3 regions of the Halomonas sp. TA22 genome follow, and region 2 is predicted to be linked to each of the others. Evidence: predicted binding sites of a transcription regulator. Region 2 holds the regulator's gene; each other region holds the start of a gene.
What was found. The regulator PhoB, encoded in region 2, activates phosphate uptake and scavenging genes when phosphate is short. The targets are predictions, from matches to a motif close to TGTCATANNNNTGTCANA.
Positions count from the first base shown of each region.

Region 1: phnD (phosphate/phosphite/phosphonate ABC transporter substrate-binding protein) is a predicted target of PhoB. The motif match lies at 7,178-7,195, and genes of this name have one in related genera.
Region 3: HJD22_RS13820 (glycosyltransferase family 1 protein) is a predicted target of PhoB. The motif match lies at 4,462-4,479, and genes of this name have one in related genera.

Region 1 covers NZ_CP053108.1:2,329,828-2,340,381, forward strand. Annotated here, with positions in the region: gene ribA (GTP cyclohydrolase II) at 1-312, opposite strand, end outside; gene hemE (uroporphyrinogen decarboxylase) at 534-1,601, shown strand; gene HJD22_RS10895 (VanZ family protein) at 1,622-1,996, shown strand; gene HJD22_RS10900 (amino acid ABC transporter substrate-binding protein) at 2,251-3,279, shown strand; gene HJD22_RS10905 (amino acid ABC transporter permease) at 3,395-4,585, shown strand; gene HJD22_RS10910 (amino acid ABC transporter permease) at 4,595-5,695, shown strand; gene HJD22_RS10915 (amino acid ABC transporter ATP-binding protein) at 5,764-6,492, shown strand; gene HJD22_RS10920 (Rid family detoxifying hydrolase) at 6,505-6,900, shown strand; gene phnD (phosphate/phosphite/phosphonate ABC transporter substrate-binding protein) at 7,303-8,298, shown strand; gene phnC (phosphonate ABC transporter ATP-binding protein) at 8,354-9,160, shown strand; gene phnE (phosphonate ABC transporter, permease protein PhnE) at 9,147-9,965, shown strand; gene phnE (phosphonate ABC transporter, permease protein PhnE) at 9,959-10,554, shown strand, end outside.
Region 2 covers NZ_CP053108.1:2,157,198-2,167,751, reverse strand. Annotated here, with positions in the region: gene HJD22_RS10105 (ABC transporter substrate-binding protein) at 1-492, opposite strand, end outside; gene HJD22_RS10100 (amidohydrolase family protein) at 696-2,051, opposite strand; gene HJD22_RS10095 (ABC transporter substrate-binding protein) at 2,720-3,670, shown strand; gene HJD22_RS10090 (ABC transporter ATP-binding protein) at 3,667-4,515, shown strand; gene HJD22_RS10085 (ABC transporter permease) at 4,527-5,315, shown strand; gene HJD22_RS10080 (isopenicillin N synthase family oxygenase) at 5,420-6,439, shown strand; gene phoR (phosphate regulon sensor histidine kinase PhoR) at 6,481-7,797, opposite strand; gene phoB (phosphate regulon transcriptional regulator PhoB) at 7,799-8,488, opposite strand; gene ubiA (4-hydroxybenzoate octaprenyltransferase) at 8,588-9,487, opposite strand; gene HJD22_RS10060 (FAD-dependent oxidoreductase) at 9,878-10,554, shown strand, end outside.
Region 3 covers NZ_CP053108.1:2,918,540-2,929,093, reverse strand. Annotated here, with positions in the region: gene HJD22_RS13840 (LysR family transcriptional regulator) at 72-998, shown strand; gene HJD22_RS13835 (AMP-binding protein) at 1,047-2,612, shown strand; gene HJD22_RS13830 (acyltransferase) at 2,697-3,569, shown strand; gene HJD22_RS13825 (M23 family metallopeptidase) at 3,581-4,438, shown strand; gene HJD22_RS13820 (glycosyltransferase family 1 protein) at 4,543-5,700, shown strand; gene gcvT (glycine cleavage system aminomethyltransferase GcvT) at 5,830-6,942, opposite strand; gene HJD22_RS13810 (sodium:alanine symporter family protein) at 7,011-8,402, opposite strand; gene gcvH (glycine cleavage system protein GcvH) at 8,949-9,341, shown strand; gene gcvP (aminomethyl-transferring glycine dehydrogenase) at 9,423-10,554, shown strand, end outside.

The DNA.
Region 1 (10,554 bases), 170 kb from region 2:
GGCGCGGATCTTGTTGAGCAGGCCGATGCCGCGTCCTTCCTGACGCAGATACAGCAGCACGCCGCGCCCCTCGTCGGCGATGCGCTTGAGCGCCTCCTGCAGCTGGTAGCCACAGTCGCAGCGCATCGAGAACAGCGCATCGCCGGTCAGGCACTCCGAATGCACACGTCCCAGCACTGCCTCGCCGTCGTCGATCTCGCCAAGTGTCAGGGCGATATGATCCTTGCCGGTGGCGTCATCCTCGAAGCCATGCATGATGAAAGTCGCCCATGGCGTGGGCAGTTGGGAGGCGGCGATGAATCGGATCGTCACGGAAAACCTCGATGCTGAGCGACGGCGTGGCCGGCGAATTGAGGAGGCCATTCTAGCAGGTTCGCCGTCCCCGCTCACGGCGGCAGGGTAGTACGCCGCCGAAAGCGACGAATGTAGTGATGAATAATGGCTATAGGTGGGGGGAGTACTGTCACGAATCAAGCCGCCGGCGGCGTCATTGGGTACAATGCGCACAAATTCGCAAGCACCGAGTCTATCTCATGTCTCTCAAGAACGATCGCTTCCTGCGCGCCCTGGCCCGTCAGCCGGTGGACCGCACTCCGGTATGGATGATGCGCCAGGCAGGTCGCTACCTGCCGGAATACCGCGCCTCACGCGCCGATGCCGGCAGCTTCATGGACCTGTGCCGCAATCAGGAACTGGCCTGCGAGGTCACCCTGCAGCCACTAGAGCGCTATCCGCTGGACGCCGCCATTCTCTTCTCGGATATCCTGACGATCCCCGATGCCATGGGCCTTGGGCTCTATTTCGAGACCGGCGAGGGGCCGAAATTCCGCAAGCCGGTGCGCAGTGCCGAAGACGTGGCTGCGCTCAAGGCCCCGGATGCCGAGCGCGATCTCGACTACGTGATGAACGCGGTGCGCACCATTCGGCATGAGCTGAATGGTCGGGTGCCGCTGATCGGCTTCTCAGGCAGCCCCTGGACGCTTGCCACCTACATGGTAGAGGGCGCCTCGAGCAAGGACTTCCGCCATGTGAAGTCGATGCTCTACGGCAACCCCGACGCCATGCACGAGCTGCTCGACCTCCTGGCCACGGCGGTGACTGACTACCTCAACGCGCAGATTCGCGCCGGGGCCCAGGCGGTACAGATCTTCGACACCTGGGGCGGCGTGCTCTCCACCCCGGCCTATCTGGAGTTCTCGCTGCGCTACATGGAGCAGATCGTTGCCGGATTGATCCGCGAGCACGATGGGCGTCGCGTGCCCGTTATCCTGTTCACCAAGAATGGCGGCCAGTGGCTCGAGCATATCGCCGGTGCCGGCAGCGATGCGCTGGGACTCGACTGGACCACGGAACTCTCCGACGCGCGCGAGCGGGTCGGGCATCGGGTCGCGCTGCAGGGCAATCTCGACCCCAACGTGCTGTTCGCCAAGCCGGCGGCGATCCGTGCCGAAGTGGCACGAGTGCTGGATAGCTACGGAACGGGGCCGGGCCACGTCTTCAACCTGGGCCACGGGATCAGCCAGTTCACCGATCCGGATCATGTCACCGCGTTCATGGACGCCTTGCATGAGCTGAGTCCGGCCTACCATCAGGGCGCATGACCATGGCCCAGATAAGAACAATGATGACGTACTGGCACGACCGGCGTCGCCTGTGGACGGTCATGGCAGCGATCGCGGCCGTGGCGATCGCCGTGGGCAGCCTGACCCCGGGCAGCGACATGCCGAGCAATCTGCCGTGGGACAAGTTCAACCACTTCGTCGGCTATGCCGGCCTGGCCGGGCTGGTCGGGCTTGCCGGAGTGCGGCTTAGCCTGACGCTGGTGCTCGTGGTGCTCTACGGCATTGCCATCGAGTATGCGCAGATTCCGGTGCCCGACCGTAGTGGTGGTGACTGGCTCGATATCTTCGCCAATAGTCTAGGCGCGACGAGTGCCGTAGCAGTGCTCTACTTGTTTCGGCGCGGCTTTCTCGGCCGAGGAGATGAGACCGAGTAACGCCGTCGCTGCCTTGGTGCACTATTAACGTCTTGTTGCACCAGAGTTTGCACCGTTTTGAGGCGCGAATAGGCCCGGCCAGAGTGCCGGGCCTTGTCAAGTCTGGGCAGAACCGCGCTTTTACCTGCTTTTTCTGCGTTGAATAAGAGTTATCGCCAGCGTCTCACGTTATTGGAACACTCTTTGCTATGGTCTTGGCACATGCTTATACAGGCGCATGTCCAAATTAATGACTATTACGTGAGGGATTCTCCATGTCACACAAGAATAACAAGCTCATGCTGCTGACTTCCGCCGCCGTGCTGGCTGCCGGTGCTTCCGTCAGTGCATCGGCCACCACTCTGCAAGATACGCTCAGCCGTGGAGCGGTGCAGTGTGGCGTCAGCGACGGCCTGCCCGGTTTCTCCGCGCCGGATGACCAGGGCGAGTGGCAGGGCATCGACGTTGACGTCTGCCGTGCGGTGGCCGCTGCGGTCTTCGGCGATGCCGAAGCCGTGCGCTATGTGCCATTGAACGCGGTCGAGCGCTTCACTGCCCTGCAGTCTGGCGAAGTCGACTTGCTGTCACGCAACACCACCTGGACCACCACCCGCGACACCACGCTGGGTCTGAACTTCACCGGCGTTAACTTTTACGACGGTCAAGGCTTCATGGTCTCCACCGACCTGGGCATCTCCAGCGCGCGCGAGCTCGACGGCGCGGCGATCTGCATCCAGTCCGGCACCACCACCGAGCTGAACTTGGCCGACTACTTCCGTGCCAACGACATGGAGTTCGACCCGATCGTCTTCGATACCTCCGAGCAGACCGTAGGCGGTTTCCAGGCGGGCCGTTGCGACGTGCTGACCTCCGACACTTCCCAGCTGGCTGCCCTGCGCATTCAGCTCGACAATCCCGATGGCGCCGTGGTGCTGCCGGAGGTCATCTCCAAGGAGCCGCTGGGTCCAGTGGTTCGTCAGGGCGACGATCAGTGGCTGAACATCGTCAAGTGGTCGCTGTTCGCCATGCTCAATGCCGAAGAGTACGGCATCACCAGTGAAAACGCCGACGAGATGCGCGATTCAGAGAACCCCGATATCGCTCGCCTGCTGGGCCAGGATGGCAACTACGGCGAAGGCATGGGTCTGGACGCCGATTGGGTCTATAACATCGTCAGCCAGGTCGGCAATTACGCCGAAAGCTACGACCGCAACGTGGGTATGGATTCTCCGCTGCAAATCGAGCGCGGGATCAATGCTCTGTGGACGGATGGCGGCATCCAGTACGCCCCGCCGGTACGCTAAGCGTCCCGCCTGATGCACCGGCGCCCGCCGGTGCACGTACGGCCTCTTCCGCCAGGCCACCCGGCCTGGCGGATAGCCCATGACTCAAGCACCACTCCTGGCGGAGACGATGTCCATGCCTGCTCGACCCAAGGTGGCCCATACCGGCCCCAACCCCCCGCTATGGCGCGATCCCGCCAAGCGGGCTTTGCTGTTTCAATTGCTGCTGATCGCGGCAGTTGTGGCTTTTCTGCTCTATATCGTTGGCAATACGCAGGACAACCTTGCCGCGCGCGGCATCACCACCGGCTTCGGTTTTCTCGACAGAACCGCAGGCTTTGGCATCAGCCAGACCCTGATCGACTACTCGTCGCAAAGCACCTATGGCCGTACCTTCGTGGTGGGCTTGCTCAACACCCTACTGGTCGGTGGACTTGGCGTGCTGGCAGCGACCATTGTCGGCTTCATCGTGGGGATTGCCCGGCTGTCACCCAACTGGTTGATTGCAAGGCTTGCCAACGCCTATATCGAGATCTTCCGTAACATCCCGCTGCTGCTGCAGATCTTCTTCTGGTACTTCACGGTGCTGCGTGCCGTCCCGAGCCCACGCGATAGCTTGTCGCTGGGCGAGGTGGTGTTCCTCAACGTGCGCGGCCTCTTTCTGCCCAAGCCGCTGTTCGAGTCCGGCTTCGGGCTGATTCCGCTGGCGCTGGGCATCGCAGTCGTGGCCAGTGTGGTGCTGATCGTCTGGAACAAGCGCCGCCAGGAAGCGACCGGCAAGCGGCTACCCGCCGGTTGGATCGCTCTGGGACTGATCATTGGTCTGCCGCTGCTGGTACTGTTGGGAACCGGGGTGCCGGTGACCTGGGAAGTGCCGGAACTGCGCGGCTTCAACTTTCGCGGCGGTGTCACCGTGATTCCCGAGTTCCTGGCCCTGTGGTTGGCGCTGACGATCTATACGGCCTCGTTCATTGCCGAGATCGTACGCTCCGGTATCCAGGCGATCTCCCACGGTCAGACCGAGGCGGCCCAGGCGCTGAGCCTGCCGCAGGGGTTGGTGCTGCGCCTGGTGGTGGTGCCGCAGGCGATGCGCGTGATCATCCCCCCGATGACCAGCCAGTACCTCAACCTGATCAAGAACTCCTCACTGGCCACTGCGATCGGCTACCCCGACCTGGTCTCGGTCTTTGCCGGTACCACGCTCAACCAGACCGGGCAGGCGATCGAGGTCATCGCCATGACCATGGCGGTCTACCTGACCATCAGCCTGCTGGTATCGATGTTCATGAACTGGTTCAACGCCCGCGTGGCGCTGGTGGAACGCTAGGAGAGCGCCATGACAATTCAACACAAAATGATCGAGGCGCGACCGGCTCCGACCCATACCATTGGCCCGGTCGCCTGGCTGCGGGCCAATCTGTTCAGCGGCCCGGTGAATACTCTCTTCTCGCTGCTGGGCCTCTACCTGCTCTATCTGATACTGGTACCCATCATTCAATGGGCATTCATCAATGCCGACTGGATTGGCACCAGCCGGGAGGATTGCTCGCGCCAGGGGGCCTGCTGGGTATTCATCAATGCACGTTTGAGCCAGTTCATCTACGGCCTCTATCCGCGTAGCGAGATCTGGCGGGTCAACCTGACCTTCGCCCTCTTCGCGGCACTGATCGCCTGGCTGGTGATTCCGCGCCTGCCTTACAAGCGATGGGTCGTGCTGGTCACGCTGCTGGTGTTCCCGGTGGTCGCCTTCTTCCTGCTCTATGGCGGCAGCTTCGGCCTGCCGGTGGTCCAGACGCATCGCTGGGGCGGGTTGATGCTGACCCTGATACTGGCCGTGGTGGGCATGGTCGGTGCGCTGCCGATCGGCATCCTGCTGGCGCTGGGGCGGCGTTCGAAGATGCCGATCGTCAAGAGCTTCTGTGTGATCTTCATCGAATTCTGGCGCGGTGTTCCGCTAATCACAGTGCTGTTCATGGCCTCGGTGATGCTGCCGCTGTTCATGCCCACCGGCATGGGAGTCGATCGGCTGATCCGCGCGCTGGTGGGTATCACGCTGTTCCAAAGCGCCTATATGGCGGAAGTGATACGTGGCGGCCTGCAGGCCATCCCACGTGGACAGGAGGAAGCCGCGGCAGCGTTGGGCATGGGGTATTGGAAGCGTACGGGATTGATCGTGTTGCCCCAGGCGCTGAAGATGATGATCCCCGGGATCGTCAACACCTTCATCTCGCTGTTCAAGGACACCACCCTTGTGATGATCATCGGCCTGTTCGACCTGCTGGGCATCGTCCAGGCAGCGCTCGCCGACTCCCGCTGGCTGGGGTTCTCGCTGGAGGGCTACATATTTGCAGCGTTTATCTTCTGGATCTTCTGTTTCAGCATGTCGCGCTACAGCCAGTATCTCGAACGCAAGTTGCATACCGGACATAAACGTTGAGCCTCGGCGTCTAAGGATAAAAAGTCATGAATGAAGCAACCGCAACCCCCCAGGCCGACGCCACCCCCATGGTCGAGATGCGTGGCGTCAACAAGTGGTATGGCGACTTCCACGTGCTGCGCGATATCGACCTGACCGTCAGACGTGGCGAGCGGATTGTCGTGTGCGGCCCTTCGGGGTCGGGCAAGTCGACGCTGATACGCTGCATCAACCATCTCGAGGAGCATCAGCAGGGCGAGATCGTGGTCGGCGGCATGGCGCTCACCCAGGACGTCAAGCGTATCGAGCAGATTCGCCGTCGCGTGGGCATGGTGTTCCAGCACTTCAATCTGTTCCCCCACCTGACCGTGCTCGAGAACTGCTGTCTGGCGCCGATGTGGGTACAGAAGAAGTCGCGTCGCGAGGCCGAGGCACGCGCCATGCAGTATCTCGAGCGTGTGCGTATCGCCGAACAGGCACGCAAGTATCCCGGGCAGCTCTCCGGTGGTCAGCAGCAGCGTGTGGCGATCGCCCGCTCGCTATGCATGCACCCCGAGGTGATGCTGTTCGACGAGCCGACCTCGGCGCTCGACCCGGAGATGATCAAGGAGGTGCTCGATGTCATGGTCGAACTTGCCAGGGAGGGCATGACCATGATCTGCGTGACCCACGAGATGGGCTTCGCCAAGACCGTGGCCGACCGGGTGATCTTCATGGACCAGGGGCAGATCATCGAGGAGAACGCGCCGGAGCCCTTCTTCAACAATCCGCAGTCGGAGCGTACCCAGCTCTTCCTGAGCCAGATCCTCGGCCACTGAGGTAGCGACATGATAGACAAGCAGTTCATTGCCCGGGCTCCGCAGCCCATCGCGCCCTTCTCGCATGCCTGCCGGGTGGGGGATCTGGTCTTCATCACCGGGCAGATGCCCACGGTGCCCGAAACCAACGAGATGCTGCTGGGCACCTTCAGCGAGCAGACCCACCGGGTGATGCAGAATCTGGCGATCATTCTCGAGGAGGTGGGCAGTGCCTTCGAGTATGTGGTTCAGTCGCGGGTCTTCATCACCAACATGGGTCATTTCGATGAGGTCAACGCCGTCTATGCCAGTTACTTCGCGCAGCCGCTACCGACCCGGACCTGCATCGGCGTGACAGGGCTCGCCGGCGGGGCGGATGTGGAAGTGGACATGATCGCCTGGATTCCACCGACAATGCCTACGGCCTGACCCGTATTGCCGATGGCCCCCTTGCAGAGCGCCTGGCTGTCACGGCCAAGGCGCTTTGCGTCTCTTTACGCTCTCGTTCGTAACGGACAAGTACCGTCTGCGTGACCTCACGCAAATTTTTGCATGGCGGAGCGTTCAACTTTGGTCCAAGTCGAGTCGGCTCGATAATGTTCGCTTTTCATTGGCAACTGGCGGCAATGCCGCGCCGTGTCTGGCTCCCCTGTAATCACGCTCATGCAGCACCTCGCGTGAGGCTCAATGGGGTTCAGGGAAAGCAATTGACATATTTGTGACACACCCTAGATTGGGGGTATTTTCGAAAACAATCATTTATTTCTCCTGATGTTGAGTTTCGAAAACCCGAGTTTGTATAAGAACAACCCCAAGGGGCATGCCATGAAAATGTCTGTTTCAACCAATAAGCCAGTGATCAAAACCCTGGCAGCGACTGCCCTGTTACCGCTCTCGCTGCTTGCCCTGTCGCCTGCCTATGCCGAGTGTGAGCGCGGCCATCTGGATACGATCTTCTGCGACGAGGATGGCGACATGGTCGCCGACCGTCCGGCAGACGAATCCCAATGGTCCAATCCCGATACGCTGATATTTGCCTATACCCCGGTCGAGGATCCGGCCATCTACTCGGATATCTGGCAACCCTTTATCGATCACCTCGAGGAGGTGACCGAGCGGCGTGTGCGTTTCTTCGCCGTGCAGTCCAACTCGGCCCAGGTCGAGGCAATGCGTAGTGGACGCCTGCATATCGCCGGCTTCTCCACTGGGCCCACGCCCTTTGCGGTCAACCTGGCAGGCGCGGTGCCCTTCGCGCTGATGGGCTCCGACAATGGCCAGTTCGGCTATACCCTCCAGGTGTTCACCCACGTCGACTCGGATATCGAGGAGATGGAGAACCTCAAGGGCAAGCGGGTGGCGCACACCTCGCCGACCTCCAACTCCGGCAACCTGGCGCCTCGCGCCCTATTCCCCGAGCTGGGTATCGTCCCCGACGAAGATTACGAAGTGGTCTATTCGGGCAGCCACGACCAGTCGATGCTGGGCGTTGTCGCCCGCGACTACGATGCCGCCCCAGTGGCCTCCGAAGTGGTCGAGCGCATGGCCGCCCGAGGGCTCTACGACGAGGAGGAGGTGCGGCTGATCTATGAATCGGACCGCTTCCCCACCACGTCCTACAACTACGCGCACAACCTGCATCCGGACCTGGTCGAGAAGATCGAGGAGGCCTTTTTCAGCTTCGATTTCGCCGGCACCGAGCTTGGCGAGGAGTTCGAGGGCGTCGACAAGTTCATCCCCATCAACTACCAGGAGCACTGGGAGGTGATCCGCACCATCCAGGCGGCCAACGACGTGCGCTACACGCGCGAAGGGCTGGAGCAGGAGTAAGCCTGGCCTGCCGTGAGGCCGGTCATGATGGATGGTCGTTCAAGAGGGGTGGGGAATGCTGGAAATCTCGAAACTGGTCAAGCGCTACGGTCATGACGAGCCGGTGCTCAAGGAGCTGGACCTGAAGGTGGAAGGCAATAGCGTGATTTCCATCGTTGGCGCCTCGGGGGCGGGCAAGAGCACCATGCTCAGGTGCATCAATCGGCTGGTGGAGCCCACCTCGGGCTCGATCAAGCTCAACGGTACCGAGCTGGTCAATCTGCAGGGCAGTGCCCTGCGCAAGGCACGGCGCAAGATCGGCATGGTCTTTCAGGGCTTCAACCTGCTCGATCGCCTGACGGTGATGGAGAACGTGCTGGCCGGTCGGCTTGGCTATGTCAGCCTCTATCAGGCGCTCTCGCGGCGCTATCCCCAGGCCGATATCGAGCGCGCCTTCGCGCTGATGGAGCGTGTCGGCATCGCCCACTACGCCAACAAGCGTGCCGATGAGCTGTCGGGGGGCGAGCGCCAGCGGGTCGGTGTGGTGCGGGCACTGATGCAGGAGCCGGAGGTGCTGCTGGCCGACGAGCCTACCGCGTCGCTCGATCCGCGCACTTCCGAGCAGATCATGATCCTGTTGCAGAGCTTGGCCAGCGAGCTGTCGCTGCCGGTGCTGATCAACATTCATAACGTCGCCCAGGCCAAGACCTACACCGAGCGCATCGTCGGGCTGCGCCACGGCAAGATGATCTTCGATGGTGCCCCCGCCGATTTCACCAAGGATGCCTTGGAGGCGATCTACGGGGGGATCGAAGCACCCGAGGAGGAGCTCTCCATGACCGCGCTTCAGTCTACGCAAGGGGTGGTGCATGACCAAGTCTGACGACAGTGTGGCAGCAGCCCCGCCACGTACCTGGCGCAAGCCCCCCTTCATCGCAAGCCCCGTGCTGCGCTACGGCCTGTGGCTGGTGGTGGTGGTCTACTTGGTATGGGCCTTCGCGACGCTGCCGTTCAACTGGGATCGTATCGCCGAGGGGCTGCCGCGCGCCGCGCGCATTTTCGGTGGTGGCTTCCCGCCAAGCTTCGAACGTGGCGGCCTGCTGCTCACCGGTTTCAAGGAGAGCTTCCAGATTGCCATTCTGGCGACCCTGCTCGGTGTGCTGCTGTCGATCCCCTTCGCGGTGATGGCGGCAAAGAACATCGCCCCCAAGCCGATCTACCTGCTGGGGCGTGCGGTGATCATCATCTCGCGCAGCTTCCATCCGGTGATCGTTGCGATCCTGTTCGTGGCCGCGGTGGGCTTTGGGCCGCTGGCGGGAATTCTGACCCTGACGCTCTACTCCATCGGCTTCGTCGGCAAGCTGCTTGCCGAGGAGATCGAGGAGATCGACTGGGGCCAGGTGGAGGCGATGCGCGCCGCCGGGGCGGGCTACCTGGCGACACTATTCTATGCGGTGTTCCCGCAGATCCTGCCGCGCCAGGTGGGACTCTCGATGTATCAGCTCGACAGCAACCTGCGCGCCTCCGCCGTGGTGGGCATCGTCGGGGCCGGCGGTATCGGCGGCACCCTGATGAATGCTTTCGGACGTTACGACTATGACTTCGCCTTCGCCATCCTATTGATCATCATCGCGGTGATCCTGGTCAGTGAAGGCATCAGCGGCTGGGTGAGGAAGAAGATATGGTAGATCATGCCGGCACCTTGGCCGATCGTGTATGGCAGCGCTACGACCGCAGGGAGCGGCTGATTCGCTACGCCGTCTTGCTGCTGACGCTGATGCTGATGGTCTGGGCGGTGCGAGACATCGATATCTTCTGGCCCTGGGTGTGGGATGCGCCGAATCAGATCTCGGGGCTAGGCGCGCGCATGTGGCCCCCAGACCCCACCGGCCTGGCGCGGATCGTCAGTGCGCTAATCGAGACGGTGCATATCGCCACGCTTGCGACCATGCTGACCATCTTCATCGCACTGCCGGTTGCCTATATCGCGGCGCAGAATACCACCCCCAACCGTGCCTGCCTGTGGCTTGGACGCTTCATCCTGGTCTCCAGCCGTTCGGTGAACACCATCATCTGGGCCCTGCTGTTCGTGGCGATCTTCGGCCCCGGTGTGCTGGCCGGCATTCTGGCGATCATGTGCCGTTCGATCGGCTTCATCGGCAAGCTGATGGGCGAGGCGATCGAGGAGATCGATCGCCGCCCGGTGGAGGCGATGGAAGCCACCGGTGCCTCCAAGCTCAAGGTGATCGCCTATGCCATCGTGCCCCAGGTGATGCC
Region 2 (10,554 bases):
CTCGGCCCACTCGCGACTCATGATGAACAGGTTGGTGAAGTTGTTGGGCAGCAGCGGGTTGGGTCCGTCGGTCACCACCTCGACGGTATAGTCGTCGACGGCGCGCACCTCGGCGATGGAGGTCAACAGGCCGCGCATGTCGGCGTGTTCGTGACGTGCGCGGTTGAGCGAGAAGACCACGTCGTCGGCGGTCAGTGCCTGTCCTTCGTGGAAGGTCACCCCTTCGCGAATCTTGAACACCCATACGCTGGGGTCATCCTCGCTGACGTGCCACTCGGTCGCCAGGCCCGGCTGGTACTCCACGTCCATGTCCTGGTAGATGAGGGTATCGAAGATCTGATGGTTGACGGAGTGGGTCGGCCCTTCGTTCTGGGAGTGGGGATCCATGGTCAGGCTGTCGGCGGAGCGCGTCCAGCGCAGCGTTTCGGCCTGGGCCGCCGACGCCAGCATGGCGCCGATCACGGCCGTGGCAAGCAGGGTCTTCTTGAACATCTTGTTATTCCTCTTCATTCAAGCGTTTGATGGGCCATATGACCTGACAAGGTTCTCCCATAACGTAGCCGAGAAATCCAGCTCGCCTGAGCAGGAAATTTCAGCGCTGTTTTGACTGTTGCGTTGAAAGCAGCTCTGCCTCGTCGCAGGACGAGTAAAATGAATATTCAAGGTGCGATTACGTCCAACAAAAGCGCGTGAAATCACACCATCGCAAGCAACTTGCTGACGCTCTCGCAGACTTGTTGGGTGAGCTCGCGCTGCTCTAGGCCGAGTACGTTTCCATCTTCTATTATCACTCGACCATTGACGAAGCTGTATTTAACGGTGGTGGGTTCGGCACACAGCAGAGGTGCCATGAGCGGTACATGCACGCCGGCGAAACGCGGCTGGTCGATATCGTAGAGCACCAGGTCGGCCACTTTACCGACAGCGATTTCACCTACGTCATGGAGCCCCAGAATGGCGGCACCACTACGGCTGCCCCACTCCAGTATCGTCTCGAGCCGGGTAGCTTCAGGGCCTCCTACAGCGCGGTGCAGCAGCCAGGTGAGATTAAGTTCCTGTAGCATCGAACCCGACTCCGATGAAGCCGAACCGTCTACACCTAGGCTAATCGGCACGCCCAGTCGCGCCATCTCGGGCACCGGTGCCACGCCACTGCCCAAGCGGCAGTTAGAGGTGGGGCAATGGGCAATACCGGTGCCGGTTTCGGCCAGCCGCGCGATGGTATAAGCATCGCTCTGCACCAGGTGGGCATACCAAACGTCCTCCCCTAGCCAGTCGCATTCGGCAGCGTAATCGATGGCGCGCATGGCGTATTTTTCGCGTGCCTGGATGTCATCGAAGCCTACCTCGAGCAGATGCGAGTGGCGGCGCAGCCCATGCTCGCGTGCATAGGCTGCCAGTGTTTTCAAAGCGTCTGGGGTACTTGAGTGAACCAAGCTGGTGGGCGCCACCACCAGCCGGCGCATGGCATCGGCAGCGGGTTGATGCTGCTGCTTCCGGGTATTCTCCAGGCGCATGACGATCTGTTCGACCGATTCTGGTTCGATGGCATGGCGCGCCATGCCCTTGTGACTACCGGCCTCGGTGGCCCCCCCTCGGCAAAGTACCAGGCGGATGCCGAGCTCATCGGCAGCCTGCCACACGGCGGCTTCGACTTCCGGGCTGGTGTTGCGATGGTAGAGATAATGGTGATCGGCACAGGTGGTGGCACCGGAACACAACAGCTCATACAGGCCAAGCCGCGCCGCGTGATACATCAGCTCCGGTGTGATCTTGGGCCAGAAACGGTAGGGCACCGAGCCTAGCCAGTCTCCGAGTCCTTGGTTGAGGCCTTCGGGTACCCCCTTGAGAATTGACTGAGCCAGATGGTGATGAGTATTTACCAACCCCGGCCAGATCACGCAGCCCTGGGCATCGATAATTCGCTCATGCTCCTGCACCATGAGGTCATCGCCGATCTCGACGATACGGTTGTCACGAATGCGAATATCAGTGGCGTTAGAAGCTTGAGAAGTGAAGATCGCTGTTGCGTTGCGAATGAGGTAGGCCAAAGCATCTGCTCCTGTGGGTTACCTTCAGAGCAATGTCCCGGGGCGCCGCCCCTGACCGCTTCTACTCCGCAATAATGAAAGGCCCCGGAGGGCCAGCTGCACCGCTACTTCTAGCAAATTCTTGTCCAATGGCCAGCTTTTGGTTGTTGTGCGGCGTTTTACATAGAATTTTAATTTATCGTGAGGTCTGTCTTTTTGATTATCTCGCTCATTTTTGGCGCAGAGAGTGAAGCTCGCTGTCTCATTGAGGTGCATGTTGGTCTGGCTCGAGAAACAACAAGCTCAAGCAACCTTTTATAAAATCAGTGTTTTTTAGCCTAAGGCCCTCGCTGGCATGTTCGATGCTAACATTAAATGTCGAGCGCCTAGCGCAAGACAGATTACGTAGAAATGAATCAGTAATTTCGTGTCTGAGTAGAAGCGGTCAGGGCCTTCGGGCCTGGGTCATTGCTAGACACGCAGCCGGTTGGCGCGGTAACGCGGCAGGTCGGGGCGTGACGATGCAGGACCTCTATCCTCATATCCCTTCCCGTCTGTCCAGCGTACCCAAGCCAATACATTGCCAACCGGCTGTCATGCGGCCCCGTGCCCTTTGACGACTTGGGAGATTTTCAATGAAAACAGCCCCCTTAATACCCAGACTTGCAATAGTATCCGTGCTGGTCCTGATGGCCGGATTAACCCATGCAGCCGATCAGGTGACGTTCCAACTCGACTGGCTACCGGGTGGCGATAAGGCGCCGATCTATGTCGGACTGGAACAGGGTTTCTTTGAAGAAGAGGGGCTTGACGTGAGTATTTCCCAAGGACGTGGCTCCAACGATGCCATGACCAAGCTGGCGACCCGTCAAGCCGATATCGGTCTTTCCGACATTACCGCGCTGATGATGGCCCGGGCGGAGGGCGAGATGCCCGTCAAAGCCGTCTATTCGGTATTCAGCGAAGCCCCACATGCCTTCTATACCCTGGAAGAGTCCGGCATCAAAGAGGTCGCCGATGTGGCGGGCAAGCAGATTGCTACCTCACCTTTCACATCCTCCAATCTCTTCCTGCCTCTACTGCTGGATATCAACGGCGTGGACGAGGAGAGTATCCAGCTGATTAATAGCGACCCGGGCACGTTGGCCCCGATGCTGCTGACCGGACGTACCGATGTGGTGATCAGCTGGATTACCGACCATGAGCGCTACGCGACCAACGCACGCTCCGCTGGGAAGACGTTGCACGTCATGCCCTGGTACGACGCCGGGCTGGAGTTCTACGCCACTTCTCTGATTGCCAGCGAGCGCTTCCTCAACGAACGTCCCGACGTGGCGCGCCGCTTCGTCAGCGCCTATGCCAAGGCCATCGAATATACCTGGGAAAACCCCCACGAGGCGGCTAAAGCCGTGCATGCGGTCGTGCCGGAAGTCGACGTGGAGATGGCGGAGGCCACCATTCGCTCGATTCGTCCGCTGGTTTACAACGAGGCAAGCGATGCGCATGGCCTGGGAGCCTTCGATGCCGAGCGCTTGGCGACCACTTGGGAGTGGACCGCCCGAGCCCAGGAGGCAGATATGGACATGCTAGACCCTGAAGCGATCGTCGATCGTTCCTTCATGCCGGGAGCCACACAATGAAACCGCATGTCGCTTTCGATCGGGTCGGCCACTGCTATAGAGGCAGGCGCAAGGCAGAGGTGCAGGCATTGACGAACGTTAATTTCGAAATCGCCCGCCATCAGTTTGTGGCCGTCGTGGGTCCCTCCGGCTGTGGCAAGTCAACCTTGCTGCGCTTGCTGTCCGGGTTGATGCAGCCGACCCAGGGTGAGGTGCGTATCTTCGGGCGGCCGGTTAGCGAACCCGGTGACGATGTGGGTATCGTGTTTCAGAAGCCCACCTTGCTGCCCTGGCTGAATGTCATTAATAACGTGCTTTTTCCCCTTCGTCACAAGGGGCGCATAGTGGGGCGCCAGGATCATGTTCGGGCTCGAGAGTTACTGAATATGGTCGGGCTGGACGAATTCGTCGATAAGCGCCCGGATGAGCTCTCCGGTGGCATGCAGCAACGCGTGGGTATTGCCCGAGCACTGTTGCTCGATCCGGACATTTTGATCATGGACGAGCCGTTCTCGGCACTCGATGCCCTGAGCCGAGAACAGATGGGCTTCGAACTGCTGCGTATCTGGGGAGAGCGCCCCAAGACAGTGCTGTTCATCACACACTCGATTGCCGAGGCGGTGCTGCTCGCCGACAAGGTGCTGGTGATGAGTCCGCGGCCGGCCACTGTCGCCGATAGCATCGACATCGATCTCCCACGTCCACGCAGCGCGGCGACCATCGAACTGACCGCATTCACCGCCTACACCCAGCGCATCCGTCGACATATCTTCGGCCCTCAACCAAATGAGGCGCCAGCGCCCCACTTGGCCTGCGAACAGGGCAAGCGTGATGCTGCATCTTTTGCCATCCGTCGCGTGTCGTAAAGGAGAGCAAGATGAGCAATCTTAAAGTGTTATTCTCGGATATAGGCCACAGAATATTGCCCGCGTTTGCGCTGCTGGCCCTGTTGCCGTTGTGGGAGCTGCTATGCCGACTGTTCGACGTGCCCAGCTTCATCTTGCCCGCTCCTAGCGTCATTGCCGAAGCCTTCATGTCGGTCGACATGAGCCGCTGGATGGTGCACCTGTGGGCCACGCTACGTGTAGCACTACTGGGCTTTGGATTGTCGATCCTGATTAGTCTGCCGCTGGCGGTCCTCATGGTGCGATCAGAATTTCTCACCCGGACGCTGTTTCCCTGTCTGGTGGTCATCCAGTCGACCCCCATCGTGGCCGTGGCGCCGCTACTGATTGTGATTTTAGGTGCGGGTGAGGCGCCGCGCCTGGTCATTGCTTGCCTGATCTCGTTTTTCCCAATCGTGGTCGCTACCACTACCGGTATGCTGGCAACGCCGAAAGAGATGCTTGAGCTGTCTCGTTCGCTTCGTGCCTCGCCTGTCAGGGAAGTGTGGCAAGTGCGTCTGCCCTACGCGGTGCCACATATCTTCAGCGGCCTCAAAGTGGCAATCACGCTGGCCATCATCGGCGCAGTGATCGCCGAATTCGTGGCGGCCGAACAGGGGCTGGGCTATTTCGTCCAGTTCTCGACCTCCTATTTCAGGATTCCCCAGGCCTTTGCCGCGCTGTTCTTCCTGTCTGCGGTCAGCCTGGTGCTGTTCAAGTCAGTACAGCTGGCACAACGGCTGTTTTTCGGCTGGAGCCTGCCCTCCGACGACGAGCGCTAGGCTAAAGCCACCACCGGAGTAGAAGCGGCAGGCAGTCAGATTGGCTGCCCGGCATTGCTCCAATGCACGGCGGATCACCCCGCCCCTGAATTGGAGAATTTTCAATGAGTGACACTACACAATACGGCCTTCAGGAGTTGCAGCTGGAAAGCACTCTGGGCGGCATCGGGCGTGAAACCGAACGCGAGATCCCGATAATCGATCTCAGCGATTTCGATGCCCGCCGTGAGGCGATCATCGAACAGCTGTGGCGGGCCGCTACCGAAGTGGGCTTCTTTCAGCTGGTCAACCATGGCATTGCCACCGAGGATATTCGCCAGGCTTTTAGAATTTCAGAACACTTCTTCGATTTGCCCGAAGCGGCCAAGGCGAAGTTTCCGCTGAAGGAGGGGCTGAATGCGGGCTGGGAATTCAAGTCACAGGTCAGACCCTCGACGCGTACTGCCGATCAGAAGGAGTCTTTTCAGGTGACGCTACCGCACATGCAGGGGTTATGGCCGGACCAAGTGACCCTGGCGGAGTTTCAGCGCCTGGTGCTCGACTTCGAGTATCAGGCCTGGTGGCTCGGCATGCGAGTGCTCTCCTGTTTTGCCGAGCGGCTGGGGTTCGACCGCGACTTCTTCACCCGCGCTCACGACCGTAGCTCGCCCGAATACCAGAGCACCTTGCGTCTGCTTCACTACCTGCCGATGATGGCAGATGCTGGCCGCGACCCTTCGCTATGGCGTGCCGGCGCCCACACCGATTTCGATTGCCTGACCATGGTCTTCCAGCAAGAGGGGCAGGGTGGGCTGCAGGTATGTCCCGGCCGTGACGCCAAGGGCGATGCCGATGGGCAGGCGTGGTCCACCGTGATTCCGCGGGGTGACGTCATTACTTGCAACATCGGCGACATGCTGATGCGCTGGAGCGACGACCGACTGAAATCGACCCTGCACCGTGTCCGCATGCCCAAGCCTGACGAGTCCCAAGGGTCGCGCTACAGCATGGCGTTCTTCTGCCAGGCTAACAAGGATGTGATGATCCAGGGGCAGGAAGGAAAGTATCCGCCGATTTCCGCCAAGGACTATCTGCGCCAACGAATCGACGCCAACTTCGCTGCTAGCCGGACGGGCAAGAAGTAAAGCCGTCGTACGCCATAGCCAGCATTCGCCAGCGATGGCGTTCAGAGCCTCTGGGCCTGCCTATCATCGTTCGCCACGCTCAGCCGCGAGAGGGGAAAGACACACCGAAACAGCGCGCCTTGGCTGGGGTGGGACTCGATCACCAGGCGTGCCTCGTGGCGCAACAGGACGTGCTTGACGATGGCAAGTCCCAGGCCGGTGCCGCCGGTGGCGGTGCTGCGCCCCTTGTCGATACGGTAGAAGCGTTCGGTCAGGCGCGGAATGTGTACCGGGTCGATGCCTTCGCCGTCATCCTGCACTTCCATGCACCCCCCCGCGTCGCACTCTCGCCAGCGCAGGGTGATATGGCTGCCGTGCGGGGTGTAGCGCACGGCGTTGAAGAGCAAATTGGAGATCGCGCTGCGCAGCTCCTGTTCGCTGCCCAGCAGCTGGAAGTCCGAGCTGATCTCGACGCCGATCTGGTGATGGCCGCCGGAGAGCGACTCACCATCACGACGGATTGCGTCGAGCAGCGAAGCGACATCCACCGGTGCACTGTCGGCGGTGCGCTGTTCGTTCTCCAGGCGCGACAGCAGCAGCAGGTCGTTGACCAGGTTCTGCATGCGCCCGGTTTGCTCCTGCATCTGGTCGAGACCGCGTGCGAAGCGCGGCGGCAGCTGGTCGCGATAGTCGCTGTAGGTTTCCAGGTAGCCGGCCAGCACCGTCAGCGGGGTGCGCAACTCATGGGAGACGTTGGCGACGAAGTCGCGGCGCATCTGCTCCAGGCGGTGCAGGCGGGTGATGTCGCGGGCCATCAACAGGCGCTCGTCGTCGCCGTAGAGCGTGATCTGGAACTGCAGGACGAGACGATCGGAGAGCGGCGAGGGGAGCGTCAGCGGCTCGCGATAGTCGCGGGCGTCGAAGTACTCGATGAAGCGCGGATCGCGCAGCAGGTTGGTGATGTGCTGGCCGCGGTCCTGGGTCGCCTTGAGTCCCAGCATGCGGCTGGCAGCGCTGTTCCACCACTCCAGATCGCCGCGCCGGTCGAGCATCACCACGCTGTCGCTCATCGCCTCCGAGGAGTCCTGAATGCGATGCAGGGTCTCGCGCAGCCGGTTCTGGGTGAGGCGTTGGGCCTTCTGGTACTTGTAGAGCCGGTCGAACAGCTCGCCCCACAGGCCGCGGGCGGCCGGAGGCTCCTCATGGGGGTGGCGGGTCAGCCAGCGGTAGAGCGCGCGCAGTTTGGCCAGATGATAGCCAAGGCCGGCGGCCAGCCCCGCGGCCAGCCCAAGTCCTGGCCTCGAGAGCAGCGCACCCACGAGTGTGAAGCCTGCCGCGAGCAGCGCCAGTCGCCAGATTTCGCGGCTCCAGAGTCGCACGTCACACCTTGGCGGAGAAGCGATAACCGGTGCCGCGGACGGTCTGGATCAAGTGCTGGTGCGTCTCGCCCAGCGCCTTGCGCAGCCGGCGGATATGCACATCCACGGTGCGCTCCTCGACATAGACGTTGCCGCCCCATACCTGATCGAGGAGCTGGCTGCGCGTATAGGCGCGCTCCTGATGGGTCATGAAGAACTGCAGCAGGCGATATTCGGTGGGGCCGACATCCACGGCGCTGCCGTGGGAACTGACCCGATGGCTGGCAGGGTCGAGCAGCAGCCCCTCGACCTCGACGGGATCCTCCACCCCCTTCGGCGTGGTGCGACGCAACACGGCCTTGAGCCGGGCCACCAGTTCGCGGGGCGAGAAAGGCTTGGTGATGTAGTCGTCGGCACCCGCCTCGAGACCCTGGATCTTGTTGTCCTCCTCGCTCTTGGCGGTGAGCAGGATGATCGGGATCTCGGCGGTGGTCTCGTCGCGTTTCAGGCGCCGGGCAAGCTCGATGCCGCTGGTGCCTGGCATCATCCAGTCGAGCAGCAGCAGGTCGGGCTTGCGGTCCACCACGATGGCATGAGCGCTCTGGGCATTGTCGGCCTCGAGTACCTGGTAGTCGGCCATCTCCAGGGCGACGGCGATCATCTCGCGGATGGAGGCTTCATCATCGACGATCAGCACGGTCTTGGCGGTCATCCGGCGGGTCTCATCTGGCAGTGACAGAATGATGAGGATTACACCGCCTCAATATGACAGTCGCGTGACAACATTGCCATCTTGTGCGCGAAGCGAACCTCAGACGACAGGCCACAGGCTCAGTGCCAGGCCGGCGAACAGCACAAGCCCCGCCCAGTGATTGTTGAGGAAGGCCTGGAAACAGCGCTCTCGGTCGCGATGGCGAATCAACCATTGCTGATAGACGAAGATCGCCGCCATGGCTGCAAGGCCCACCCAGAAGAAGCCCCCCGCGGCGACATCGGCATAGCCCAGGCGCACACCGACCCAGGCCAGCAGGCCAAGCGTGATGAGCTGGAGCAGGCCGATCACCAGCTTGTCGGCGCGCCCGAACAGCACTGCAGTGGACTTGATGCCGATCTTCAGGTCGTCGTCGCGGTCGACCATGGCGTACTGGGTGTCGTAGGCCACCGTCCAGGCGATGTTGGCGAAAAACAGCAGCCACGCCTCCGGCGGCACGCTCTGCTGCACGGCGCCGAAGGCCATGGGGATCGCCCAGGAAAAGGCGGCACCCAGAAACACCTGGGGGAAATGAGTGTAGCGCTTCATGAAGGGGTAGATGAAGGCCAGGATGATCCCGCCGATCGAGAGCAGGATGGTGAAGAGGTTGGTGAACAGCACCAGCACGAAGGCGATTGCCACCAGCGTGCAGAACAGTACCTTGGCCTCCTGCTCGCTGATGCGCCCGGTGGCCAGAGGTCGGTTGCGGGTGCGCTTGACGTGACCGTCGAAGTGGCGATCGGCATAGTCGTTGATCACGCAGCCGGCGGCGCGCATGGCATAGACGCCGGCGACGAAGATCAGCAGAAGATTGCGCTCCGGGATGCCGTTGGAGGCGATCCACAGCGCCCATAGGGTCGGCCACATCAACAGCCAGGTGCCGATCGGCCGATCGAGTCGCATCAGATGCAGGAAGTCGGACAGACGTCCGATGCCGCGTGGATTCACACCTTGACCCATCGAATTCTCCGCAGTGGCTAGTGATGTGGCGCTAGTGCCGTGGCGCCGTTGATGAACGCCCACCCCTGCCGGCTGGCAAGCTCTAGCCAGACGGAAGTTCCAGCGCCTGCGCCATGGTAACCAGAAAATACTCCTGTACCAGCACTTGGAAATGCCCGAAACAGCCAACTGCCGAGCGAGCTCTCGCAAGGCGATGCAGGCGCTGGCCGCGCAGCTGGGTCAAGGGGACGACCGAGCGACCGCGACAGGCTGCCAGTGCAAAATCGCAGCAAGGGCAGCAGAATCAGGAAGACCAGGGGCGATCTGTCACGCAACGCGTCCAGGACAAAAAAGGCGCTTAGTGTAACATGACCGCTCCTCTTCAAGCCGTCACCCTTGGCCAGGAGCCCCATGAGCGCACCCTTGACCATTCTCGGCACCGGCATGGCCGGCCTTGGCCTGGCCCGCCAGGTGCGGGCCCGCGAGCCCGAGCGTGCCATTACTCTGATCACCGCCGACAGTGGCGACGACTACGCCAAGCCGCTGCTCTCTACCGGATTTGCCAAGCACATATCGCCTGCGCGTCTGGTGCAGCGCTCAGCGCTGGAGATCGCCGCTCAACTGAGCGTGGTGGTGCGCACCCATACCCGCGTCACCGCCATCGATTCCGACCGCCGCTGCCTCGAGATCGGCCGCGAATGGCTGCGCTATGGCGAGCTGGTGATCGCCACCGGGGCCGAGCCCAGGCTGCCCTTCGTCATTGCGCCCGAGCTTGGCGAGCGCGTCTTCACAATCAACGATCTCGATGACTATCGACGCTTTCATGCCGCCTTGATGGCGCTGGGGCGGCCGGCCCGGGTGGCGATCATGGGAGCCGGGCTGGTGGGCTGTGAGTTCGCCAACGATCTTCACGGCGGCGGGCATCAGGTCACGCTGATCGCACCGGAAACCACGCCGCTGCCGCGACTGCTGCCCGAGCCGCTGGGCCGGGCCATGGGGGAGGCCTTCGCCGAGGCGGGCATCATGCTCGAGCTGGGGCGAGGCGTGGAAGCGCTCGCCCCCGCCGGGGCTGGACTCGGATCAGGGCT
Region 3 (10,554 bases), 760 kb from region 2:
GTTAAGTTTGTTATTCTTATCAATTAATTATAATGACAAATAAAAGATTTCCATGCTTGGAGGCAACCGTCTTGACTGTCAAACAGCTTAGAGCCTTTCTCGCCGTGGCGCAGACCTTGAGTTTCACACAGGCGTGCGAACGCCTGCATCTCTCCCAACCGGCACTGAGCCTGGCCATCAAGGGTCTGGAGGAGTCGCTGGGAGGGCGTCTGCTGATGCGCACCACGCGCAGCGTGAACCTGACGCCCGAGGGTGAGTCCTTATTGCCCCTCGCCAAACGCCTGCTGGCCGACTGGGAAGACACCGAGGAGGCGATGCGTCAACGTTTCACACTGCAGCTGGGTCGCGTAGCGATAGCCGCCATGCCCTCCTTTGCCTGCAATCTTCTTCCCGGTGTGTTGATGGCATTCCGAGAACGCTATCCGCGCATCAATGTGACCGTTCACGATGTCATCAACGAACACGTCATCGACATGGTGCATCGCCAGCAGGTGGAGCTCGGCATCGCCTTCGAACCTGACGAGGAGAGCGGGCTGCACTTCACCCCACTGTTCACCGAGCGCTTCGTCGCGCTGGTCGCGAAGGATTCCCCCCTGGCGGAGTGCAAGCGCATCGCCTGGTCGACGTTGCTCGAGCATGACTTCATCACCCTGCAGCGCCCCTCGATGGTACGACATCTGCTGGAGCAGCAGCTGGCGGCCCAGGGAGATCCCCTACCGGTAGCATTCGAGAGCCACCAGCTGGTCACCGTGGGCAACATGGTGGCAAGCGGACTTGGCGTGAGTGCGGTGCCGGCCCTGTGCGCTGCCCAGATGATGCAGCTGGGCGCTCGGTGCGTGGCGCTGGAGCAGCCCATCGTAGAGTGTCCGATAGGGGTGGTGACGCCATGGCATCACAAACTATCCGTCGCTGCCCAGGCGCTGCAGGAAGTGCTGAGCGATACGGCAGCTGGGGCTGGGGAAACGGCACGGCGTCGGCCAAGCACTGCTACTCTCTAGAGACCGCTTGGCATGAATCAAGGCAAGACACACCAGGGAGGAGACGGTATGCCCGAGGCACTCTGGCATCCCAGCCAAACCGCCATCGAGTCGAGCCAGATGAATGCGTTGATGCAACGTGTCAATGAGCGATACGCGCTGTCGCTTGAGCACTACTCGGAACTTCATGAGTGGAGTGTGGCGAACCTGGAACGTTTCTGGTCGCTATTCTGGGATGAGGCCAATATCATCGCCGAGGCCAAGGGCGAGACGATCCTCGAGCACCCCGACGACATGCCCGGTGCACGCTGGCTCCCCCAGGCACGTCTCAACATGACGGCCAATCTACTATGGCGATGCGATGAGCATCCCGCGTTGATCCTCTACGACCACAGATTGAACCGGTACCAGATCAGCTATGCCGAGCTCTATTCACAGGTAGCTCGCGCCGCTCACTCCCTGCTGCAAGGGGGCGTGGAGCCTGGCGATCGTGTGGTCGGCATGACGCCCACGAGCGAACACGCAGTCATTGGGCTACTCGCCACAGCGAGCATCGGCGCCATCTGGTGCTCCTGCCCACTAGATCTTCATACGGAGCCGCTCATCGAGTGGCTCAACGAGATCGAGCCCAAGGTCCTGTTCGCAAGCGATGGTCAGTCTCCAGGTAACGAGACCCACACTGCTTGGTCGCAGCTGCTGTCAATCTGCGAGCATGTCGAATCGCTCAATCAGATGGTGCTTTTTTCTCGTTCAGGTAGCGAACCCGACACGCATGGCATCGCAAAGGCAGTGGCTTGGATCGACTATCTCAACAATCCCGCGGAGGAGCTCTCCTTCGCCCCCCACCCTTTCGATCATCCTTACCGCCTCGAGTGCCTTACCGACAGCACGGGCATAAACCGTACCCTGATTCACAGCGCCGGGGGCACCTTGCTGCAACACCTCAAGGAGCAACGACTTCATCACGACCTTCAGCAACGGGACAGACTATTCGCTTACACCCCCTGCGGCTCGATGACATGGCATTGGCAGCTCTCCGCCCTGGCGAGTGGTGCAAGTCTGGTGCTTTTCGACTCCTTCGAAGATGGTACAACGTCAAGCGCACGGCATGCCGTGTGGGATATCGTCGCTAACGAAGGGGTCACGGTTCTCGCCATCGAAGCTTGCCAGCTCATCGAGTGGGAAGAGGCGAAGCTGCATCCATGTCATGAACGCGACCTCTCCCCGCTACGGCTTCTGCTCGCGACGGGGCCGTATTCTGCCGACTCCTTCGACTATGTCTATCGCAATATCAAGAAAGAGCTGCACTTCGCCACTTTGTCGGCCGATAGTGCTGCTGGCGCGAGCCTTGCGCTGGGCTGCCCGATGCGACCGGTTCATCGTGGCGAAATTCAGGGCCGGGGACTAGGGATGGCCGTGGAGGTATTCGATGACGCGGGCCATCCCCTGCGGGGTGAGCCGGGCGAATTGGTTTGCACGCGGCCCTTCCCATCGATGCCCACCGGCTATTGGGGCGACCCGCAGGGCGAACAGTTCGTCAGGGCTTTTTTCGAGCGCTTTCCAGGGACCTGGTCTCAGGGCACCCAGGCTGAGATCACCCCGCAGGATGGCGTGATCCTTCATTCGCAGCCATGAGTGCAACACAGGCTGCTCAGCCACGCTGGGCAGCTTGGCAAACTTGCAGTAGCATTAGCTTTTTTGCATCACCGAGGAGAGGGCATGTCGACCCTGAAGGGGCTCGTCAGCGCAGTATTGCTGGTACTCTGTACGTTGATTTGGACGATACCGCTCTTCGTTCTGATCTTGTTCAAGCTGATCGCGCCGACCCGTCGGTTGAGCCTGTGGGTGCTCAAAGGGCTCAATGCCGTGGCGCTCAACTGGATCGGCGCCAATTTATGGTGGATGCGCCACTGGCTCAAACCCCAGCTCGAGCTGAGTCTGCCCGAAGGGCTCTCACCTCAGCAATGGTGGCTGGTGATCTCCAATCACCGCAGCTGGACCGATATCTTCGTGCTACAGATGGCACTGCATCGGCGCATTCCCATGCCACGCTTCTTTCTCAAGCGAGAGCTGATCTGGGTCCCTGTGGTCGGCCTGGCCTGGTGGGCACTGGAATTCCCGTTCATGGGCCGCTACAGCCGTAAACAGATGGCGCGCAACCCCGCTCTCGCCAAGCGAGACAGGGAAGCGACCGAGCGTATGTGCAAGCGTGCCCAGGAAATGCCTACCGCGGTTTACAATTTCGTCGAGGGCACCCGCTTCACACCAGCAAAGCGCGAAACGCAGGAGAGCCCCTATCGCCACCTGCTACGCCCGCGTGCTGGCGGAACGGCACAGGTAGTAAGCCTAATGGGAGATCGGCTTAGCGGCATTCTCGATGCCACGCTCAGCTATACCAACCCGCGCCCCACTTTCTGGGGTTATCTGTGCGGCAAGGAACGCCTGATACGCTGCCATATTCGCTGCCTCGATGTCCCCGGCTGGATGCCTGGGGGCGACTACCATCAGGATCCGCATTATAAGGAACGCTTTCAGAAATGGCTCAACGCCCTGTGGCTGGAGAAGGACCGCACGCTGGACACCTATTCCTGATCGTGCTGTTGATGCTGCTTTCCGGTTGCTCCAGCGCGCCCTCCGCCCCTCAGCGGCTCGAAGGCATCAGTGGCGATTGGGTTACCGTCCAGCGTGGCGACACACTGGGCGCCATTGCGACACGCGCCAACGTACCGCTCGAGCGCTTGACGCGCTTCAATCCCGGGGTCGACCCACAACGCCTTGCCGTGGGCCAGCGCCTGCTGGTGCCCACTCAGCAGGAGCGGGCACCAGCAGGCGGTCCTTACCGCTATCAGATTCGTCCTGGGGACACCTACTCGGCCATTGCCCGACGTTTCGGCACCACCCCACAGCGCATCCAGTCCGCCAATCCGGGACAGTCGCCTGACCGCCTGCGTGTTGGCCAGGTCGTCTCGGTGCCGCTCGGGGGTAGCGCCGTCGCTGCCAGCAGTGGTTCGAGCAGCTCAGGTACAAGCCGCCCCGCTCAAGCCTCGGCTCCTCGCCCGGCGCCAGCACCGGCCAATCTGCCAAGCAGTGCTCGCAACTGGCCCTGGCCGCTGGACGATTATCGTGTGACGCGCCAGTTCGGTCCCGACAGTCGAGGTACGCTTCAGCCAATGCTTCTAACCACCGGTAGCGGACAGCAGGCCAAGGCCGTCGCCGAGGGCGAGGTGCGCTTCGCCGGCAGCATGCGCCAACTCGGTGAGGTGGTGATCATCCATCATGAGGGCGATCTGCAAAGCGTCTATGCGCTTTGCGACAACGTGATGGTCGAGGCGGGACAGCGCATCCGCCAGGGTACGGCGCTGTGCAGGGTGGCCTTGAGCAATGCAACGGAGCGCCACGACCTGCTGTTCGATCTACGCCAGGGTGGAAAGCCCATCGACCCGCGCCGGGTGCTGCGATAGCCGATGCGCCCTTTCGCTCTAAGCGTCATGCAAACGTCACGCAGCATTAAGCGCGTTGTCATCTTGAGAACCGACACTGACTCAAATCGCACAAGGAGAGCGCCATGCGCCTCTGCCTGGTCAGTGAAACATGGTCGCCGGATATCAATGGTGTAGCCCATACCCTGGGACATTTGAGCCGGGAGTTGCGCCACCGACAGGTGGAGCTGCTGCTGGTGCGGCCACGTCCCGAGAATGACACCAAGGCCCCAGGAGTCGACGCTGAGTTGCAGGTGCGCGGCTTTCACCTGCCGCGCTACTCCGCCGTTCAGTTCGGCTATCCCAGCACCTCGGCACTGATCACGTTCTGCCACGAACAGCGCCCCGATGTGATCTACATCGCGACCGAAGGACCACTGGGCTGGTCGGCATTGAAAGTGGCCAAACAGTTGTCGATTCCCGTGGTAAGCGGTTTTCACACCAACTTCGACCATTACATGGGCGACTACGGCCTTGGTTGGCTAAAGGGTCCGGTACGGCGTGCGTTACGTCATTTTCATAACCGCACCCACGCGACGCTGGTGCCTACCCTTGCCCAATCAGAAGCGATGGCCAAGCAGGGTTTCGACAATGTTCAGGTGATGGGACGCGGCATCGATGGCGATCACTTCACCCCCGCCAAACGCGAACAGGCGTTGCGAAAAAGCTGGGGGGCAAGTGAGCATCAGCCCGTCGTGCTGCATGTGGGCCGCCTGGCCAAAGAGAAGAATCTCGATCTGCTGGTCGACACCCTGCTGGTGATGCATCTCGCCCGGCCGGATATGGTCAGCGTCGTGGTGGGCGATGGTCCCCTGCGTGCTTCACTGCAGCGGCGGCTTCCCAATACACATTTCACCGGTTTCATAGACAACGATACACTGGCGCGCCACTACGCCAGTGCCGACATGTTCCTGTTCCCCTCCTGCTCCGAAACCTATGGCAATGTCGTCGCCGAAGCCATGGCCAGCGGGCTTGGGGTCGTCGCCTTCAAGCATGCCGCGGCCGCCGAACTGATCGAGTCCAATCGCCACGGCATTACAGTGCCACTAGGTGACGATGCTGCCTTCATCGTATCCGCCGTCACGCTCTGCCAATCCCCGGCTCAGTATGGCCAACTAGGTCGCTCGGCACGTCTTCGCGCCACCAGCAGGCGCTGGGAAAAGGTTGCCGACGGATTCCTCGATGTACTGAACGCAGCTCAGGAGAGCCAACATGAGAGTGTCACGAACGCCTGCCGTCTTTGAGCACCTCGACCTGCTGGAGTGGCCTCTGTGCCAGCGTTTCGATTGGGAAATCTTGCTCGACATACCACCGCTACATCTACGCCAGTGGTGGCTGCTACAAGATAACGGTATAAAAGAGAGATACCACTCTCAACCGCGGTAATAACCGGGAGTAACAAAGGGCATCTTGCTTACCACCATCGCCAGGCGTTTGCCACGCACCTCGGCATAGATCACATTGCCGGGTTCTGCATGTGTCAACTCAACGTAACCCATCGCCACTGGCTTGCCGACGCTTGGGCCAAAGCCGCCTGACGTCACCTCACCGATACGCTGACCATCGCCGTCGAACAGCTCGGCGCCCTCACGTACCGGCGCGCGCCCCTCTCCTAAAAGCCCCACTCGCTTGCGCTGATGGCTCTTGGCATCCACCTGGTGAAGTATGATGTCGGCACCCGGGAAACCGGCGGGACGCTCGCCGCCGTGACGCCTAGGCTTACCGATGGCCCAGATCAGACCCGCCTCTACCGGCGTGGTAGTGGCATCGATATCATGCCCATAGAGGCATAGACCCGCCTCGAGGCGCAGTGAGTCGCGCGCACCCAGACCGATCGCTTCGACCTCGGGCTCGGCAAGCATACGGCGCGCCACCGCTTCGGTCTGCTCCGCGGCAATCGATATCTCGAAACCATCCTCGCCGGTATAGCCGCTGCGGCTGATCCACACAGGGATGCCATCGATCTTGAAACGTCCATGCTGCATGAATCGCATCTCACAGGCGGCCGGGCAGAGGCGCTGCATCACCTTGGCCGCGTCAGGTCCCTGCAGGGCCAGCAAGCCCCTCTCCAGCACTTCCAGCTCATGGTTATGTCCCAAGCCAATGCGCAAGTGCGCAATATCCTGATCCTTGCAAGCGGCATTGACCACCAGGTAGAGATGGTCACCCGCATTGACCACCATCAGATCGTCTAGTATCCCGCCCTCCTCGCCGGTGAACAGCGCATAGCGCTGCATTCCCTCGGGCAGCCCGAGAATATCCGCCGGCACCAGGGTCTCCAGCGCCTCGGCAGGTGACGGGCCATGAATCAATAGCTGCCCCATGTGGGAAACATCGAATAGGCCACACGCCTGGCGGGTGTGCTCATGCTCCTTCTTGACACCCAATGGATACTGTACCGGCATCTCATGCCCGGCAAAGGGCACCATCTTGCCGCCCAGCTCCTGGTGAAGGTCATGAAGCGGCGTCTTGTTGAGTTGTGTCATGGCATCGGTCCATTACGCGGTTACAAGAAGCGTGCTGCCCGTAGAGAAACGCGAGCAGCACGGGCTGGCTAGTGCTTGAGTTCTTCGCCCGGCAGAATCGTCTTGCCGTCGAGGAAGTCGCGAGTGAGCTTGAAGACCACTGGCGAGAGCAAGGCCAGAGCGATCAAATTGGGGATTGCCATCAGAGCATTGAAGGTATCGGCCATCAGCCAGATGAAGCCAAGCTGCGCCATGGCACCCAACGGAATCGCCAGCACGAACAATACACGATAGAGCATGATCGAGCGGGTGCCGAACAGGAACTGGAAGCACTTTTCGCCATAGAAGGACCAGCCCAGAATCGTCGTGAAGGCAAATACGGCCAAGGCGATCGCCACGATATGGTTGCCGACTCCCGGCAGTGCCGCCTCGAAGGAGAGCGCCGTCAGCGAGGCCCCCTCTTCACCGGCGATCCATGCAGTCGAGGTGAGAATGACAAGCGCAGTGATGGTGCAGACGATGATCGTATCGATGAAGGTGCCGAGCATCGCGATCAGCCCCTGGCGCACCGGATTGCGTGTCCGCGCTGCGGCATGCGCAATGGGGGCGCTACCAAGCCCCGCTTCGTTGGAAAATATCCCGCGGGCAACGCCGAACCGAATCGCTGCCATCACCGCGGCCCCTGCGAAACCGCCGGCGGCCGCAATAGGGTTGAAGGCGTAATAGAAGATCAGGCGGAACGCCTCGCCGATCTGCCCGGCATTGATGATCAGCACCACGAGCCCTGCGGCAATGTAAGCGAAGGCCATCAACGGCACCAGCTTTCCCGCCACCTTGGCGATGCGCTTGATCCCTCCCAAAATGACCGCCCCTGCCAAGACCATGATCACGACACCAGTTAGCCAGTGTGGAATGCCGAAGCTCGAGTCCAGCGCATCGGCCACGGAGTTGGACTGCACGGTATTGCCGATGCCGAACGCCGCCACTGCGCCGAAAAAGGCAAAGGCGCTACCCAACCACATCCATTTATGGCCCAGACCATTCTTGATGTAGAACATCGGGCCACCGACGTGGTTGCCGGTATCGTCCGTTTCGCGGTAACGCACCGCCAGCACCGCCTCGGCGAATTTAGTGGCCATGCCGACCAGCGCGGTAATCCACATCCAGAACACTGCACCAGGGCCACCCAGTGCAATGGCGGTTGCGACACCGGCGATATTCCCCGTGCCGATGGTGGCAGAGAGTGCCGTCATCAACGCGTTGAAGGGGGATATCTCTCCATCCTGATCAGACTTGCCGCCGGCCTGAGCCTTGCTGTCTCGCCCCTGCCACAGCAATCTGAACCCCATGCCCAACTTACGAATGGGCAACAGTTTCAGGCCTAGCTGGAGGTAAACCCCCACGCCAAGCAGCAATACCAGCATCAGTGGTCCCCACACCACGGCATTGACCGCGCTGAAGAGACTGGTCAAGGTTTCCATTGTTCTTTACTCCTGTCTTGATTGTTTTTGCCACCGACATCTCTACATGGCGCTTGCCGGCGTGCCGAACCGAACCCGCCTACCATAGCGGAATGCTCCGCAAGCGCTCTAGTAGTCGATAATAAAAACTGCACATAACGGATAACTATCCAACCACACTCCACCGATTGGAATTCTTGGCTAAGGTTTTTCTCAAGACAAAATAAGAAAAAATTATCTTATAGGAAACTCAGCAAGAATAAAGCACGCCTTTCGCTTATATCTGGCATAGCGAAGACAAGTCAAAAGCGTGTGGTAGACGCGTTTTCGAGGCTTGGATCGCGATAAGCCTAGCTGCCATGCGACATCGACAAGAAGTATCGACAAGCGGTCATGTAAAAAAGGCCATGCCGATAGACCAAGGGCTGGACGATGTTCCAAAAGATAGCCAACCTTAGGCGGGTGGTCATTGTTGGCGATCTTGTAGTGCGTGCGACAACTCGCCAAACAACGAGAATCCGGGTACGATTCCCCAATACAGAAAATCTTTTCGCATAGGAAAACATCATGAGCTCCATCCCTTCGAACCTACGCTATACCGATAGCCACGAGTGGGTACTGGATAACGGTGACGGCACCGTGACCCTGGGCATTACCGACCATGCGCAGCAAGCGCTGGGCGATGTGGTGTTCGTGGAACTTCCCGAGGTCGGCCAGTCCCTTGCGGGAGGTGATGAATTTGGTGTGATCGAGTCGGTCAAGGCCGCCTCGGATCTCTACTCCCCAGTGACCGGCGACGTCGTCGAAGTCAACAAATCACTGGAAGAGGCCCCCGAGACAGTCAATGAATCACCCTATGAGGATGGCTGGATCGTCAAGGTGCGCATCAGCGATAGCAGTGAACTCGATGCCCTGCTTGATGCCGAGACCTACACTTCGCTCGTCGAAGCCGAAGAGTGATGCTCTGCGACGAGCGATCCTCTCGCTCGTCGTCTCTTTTACTACCTGGGGATGACCGCCCCTCTATACCACAGGTGCTTCATGGCTTATGACACTCGACGCCTGGCCGAACTGGCCGGACACGACGCCTTTATCCATCGCCACAACGGGCCTGGCGCCGATGATGTCGCGCCCATGCTGGCCGAGTTGAATATCGACAGTCTCGCCTCACTGATCGAGCAGACCATACCCCGCAGCATCCGCCTGGGGCGCGAGCTCAACCTAGACGGACCCCGCACCGAAGCCGAGGCGCTGGACTACCTCAAGCGATTGGCACGGCAGAACAAGGTCTTCAAGACATACATCGGTCAAGGCTACTACAACACTCATCTGCCAGCGGTCATCCAGCGAAACGTGTTGGAAAATCCCGGTTGGTATACCGCTTACACTCCCTACCAGCCTGAGATCGCCCAGGGGCGTCTGGAGGGTCTGCTCAATTTCCAGCAGATGGTAATGGATCTCACCGGCATGGAGCTTGCCAATGCGTCGCTGCTCGACGAAGCCACCGCCGCCGCGGAGGCCATGGCGCTGTGCAAGCGGGCCAACAAGAAGTCGAAGAGCGACGCCTTCTTCGTCGCCGACGACGTGCTGCCGCAGACGCTCGACGTGGTACGCACCCGAGCACACTACTTCGGTTTCGAGCTGATCGTCGCGCCAATGGCAAGCCTCGGTGAGCAGGAAGTGTTCGGCGCACTGCTACAGTATCCGGGCGCAAGCGGCCAGGTACACGATCTCGCACCGCTGCTCGCTAAGGCGCGCGATAACGGCATCATGACATGCGTGGCCGCCGACATCATGGCCCTGGTAATGCTCCGTGAGCCCGGTTCCATGGGTGCCGACATCGTCGTCGGCAATAGCCAGCGCTTCGGCGTACCGATGGGGTACGGCGGCCCGCACGCGGCCTTCTTCGCCACCACCGACTCCCTCAAGCGCTCGATTCCGGGCAGGATCATCGGTGTCTCCAAGGATGCCCGAGGCAACCAGGCGCTGCGCATGGCCATGCAGACCCGCGAACAGCACATTCGCCGTGAGAAGGCCACCTCCAACATCTGTACCGCTCAGGCATTGCTGGCCAACATCGCCGGCTTCTATGCCGTCTACCATGGCGCCGAAGGGCTGCGTATCATCGCCTCGCGCATCCATCGCCTGACGACGCTTCTTGCCGAAGGCCTCA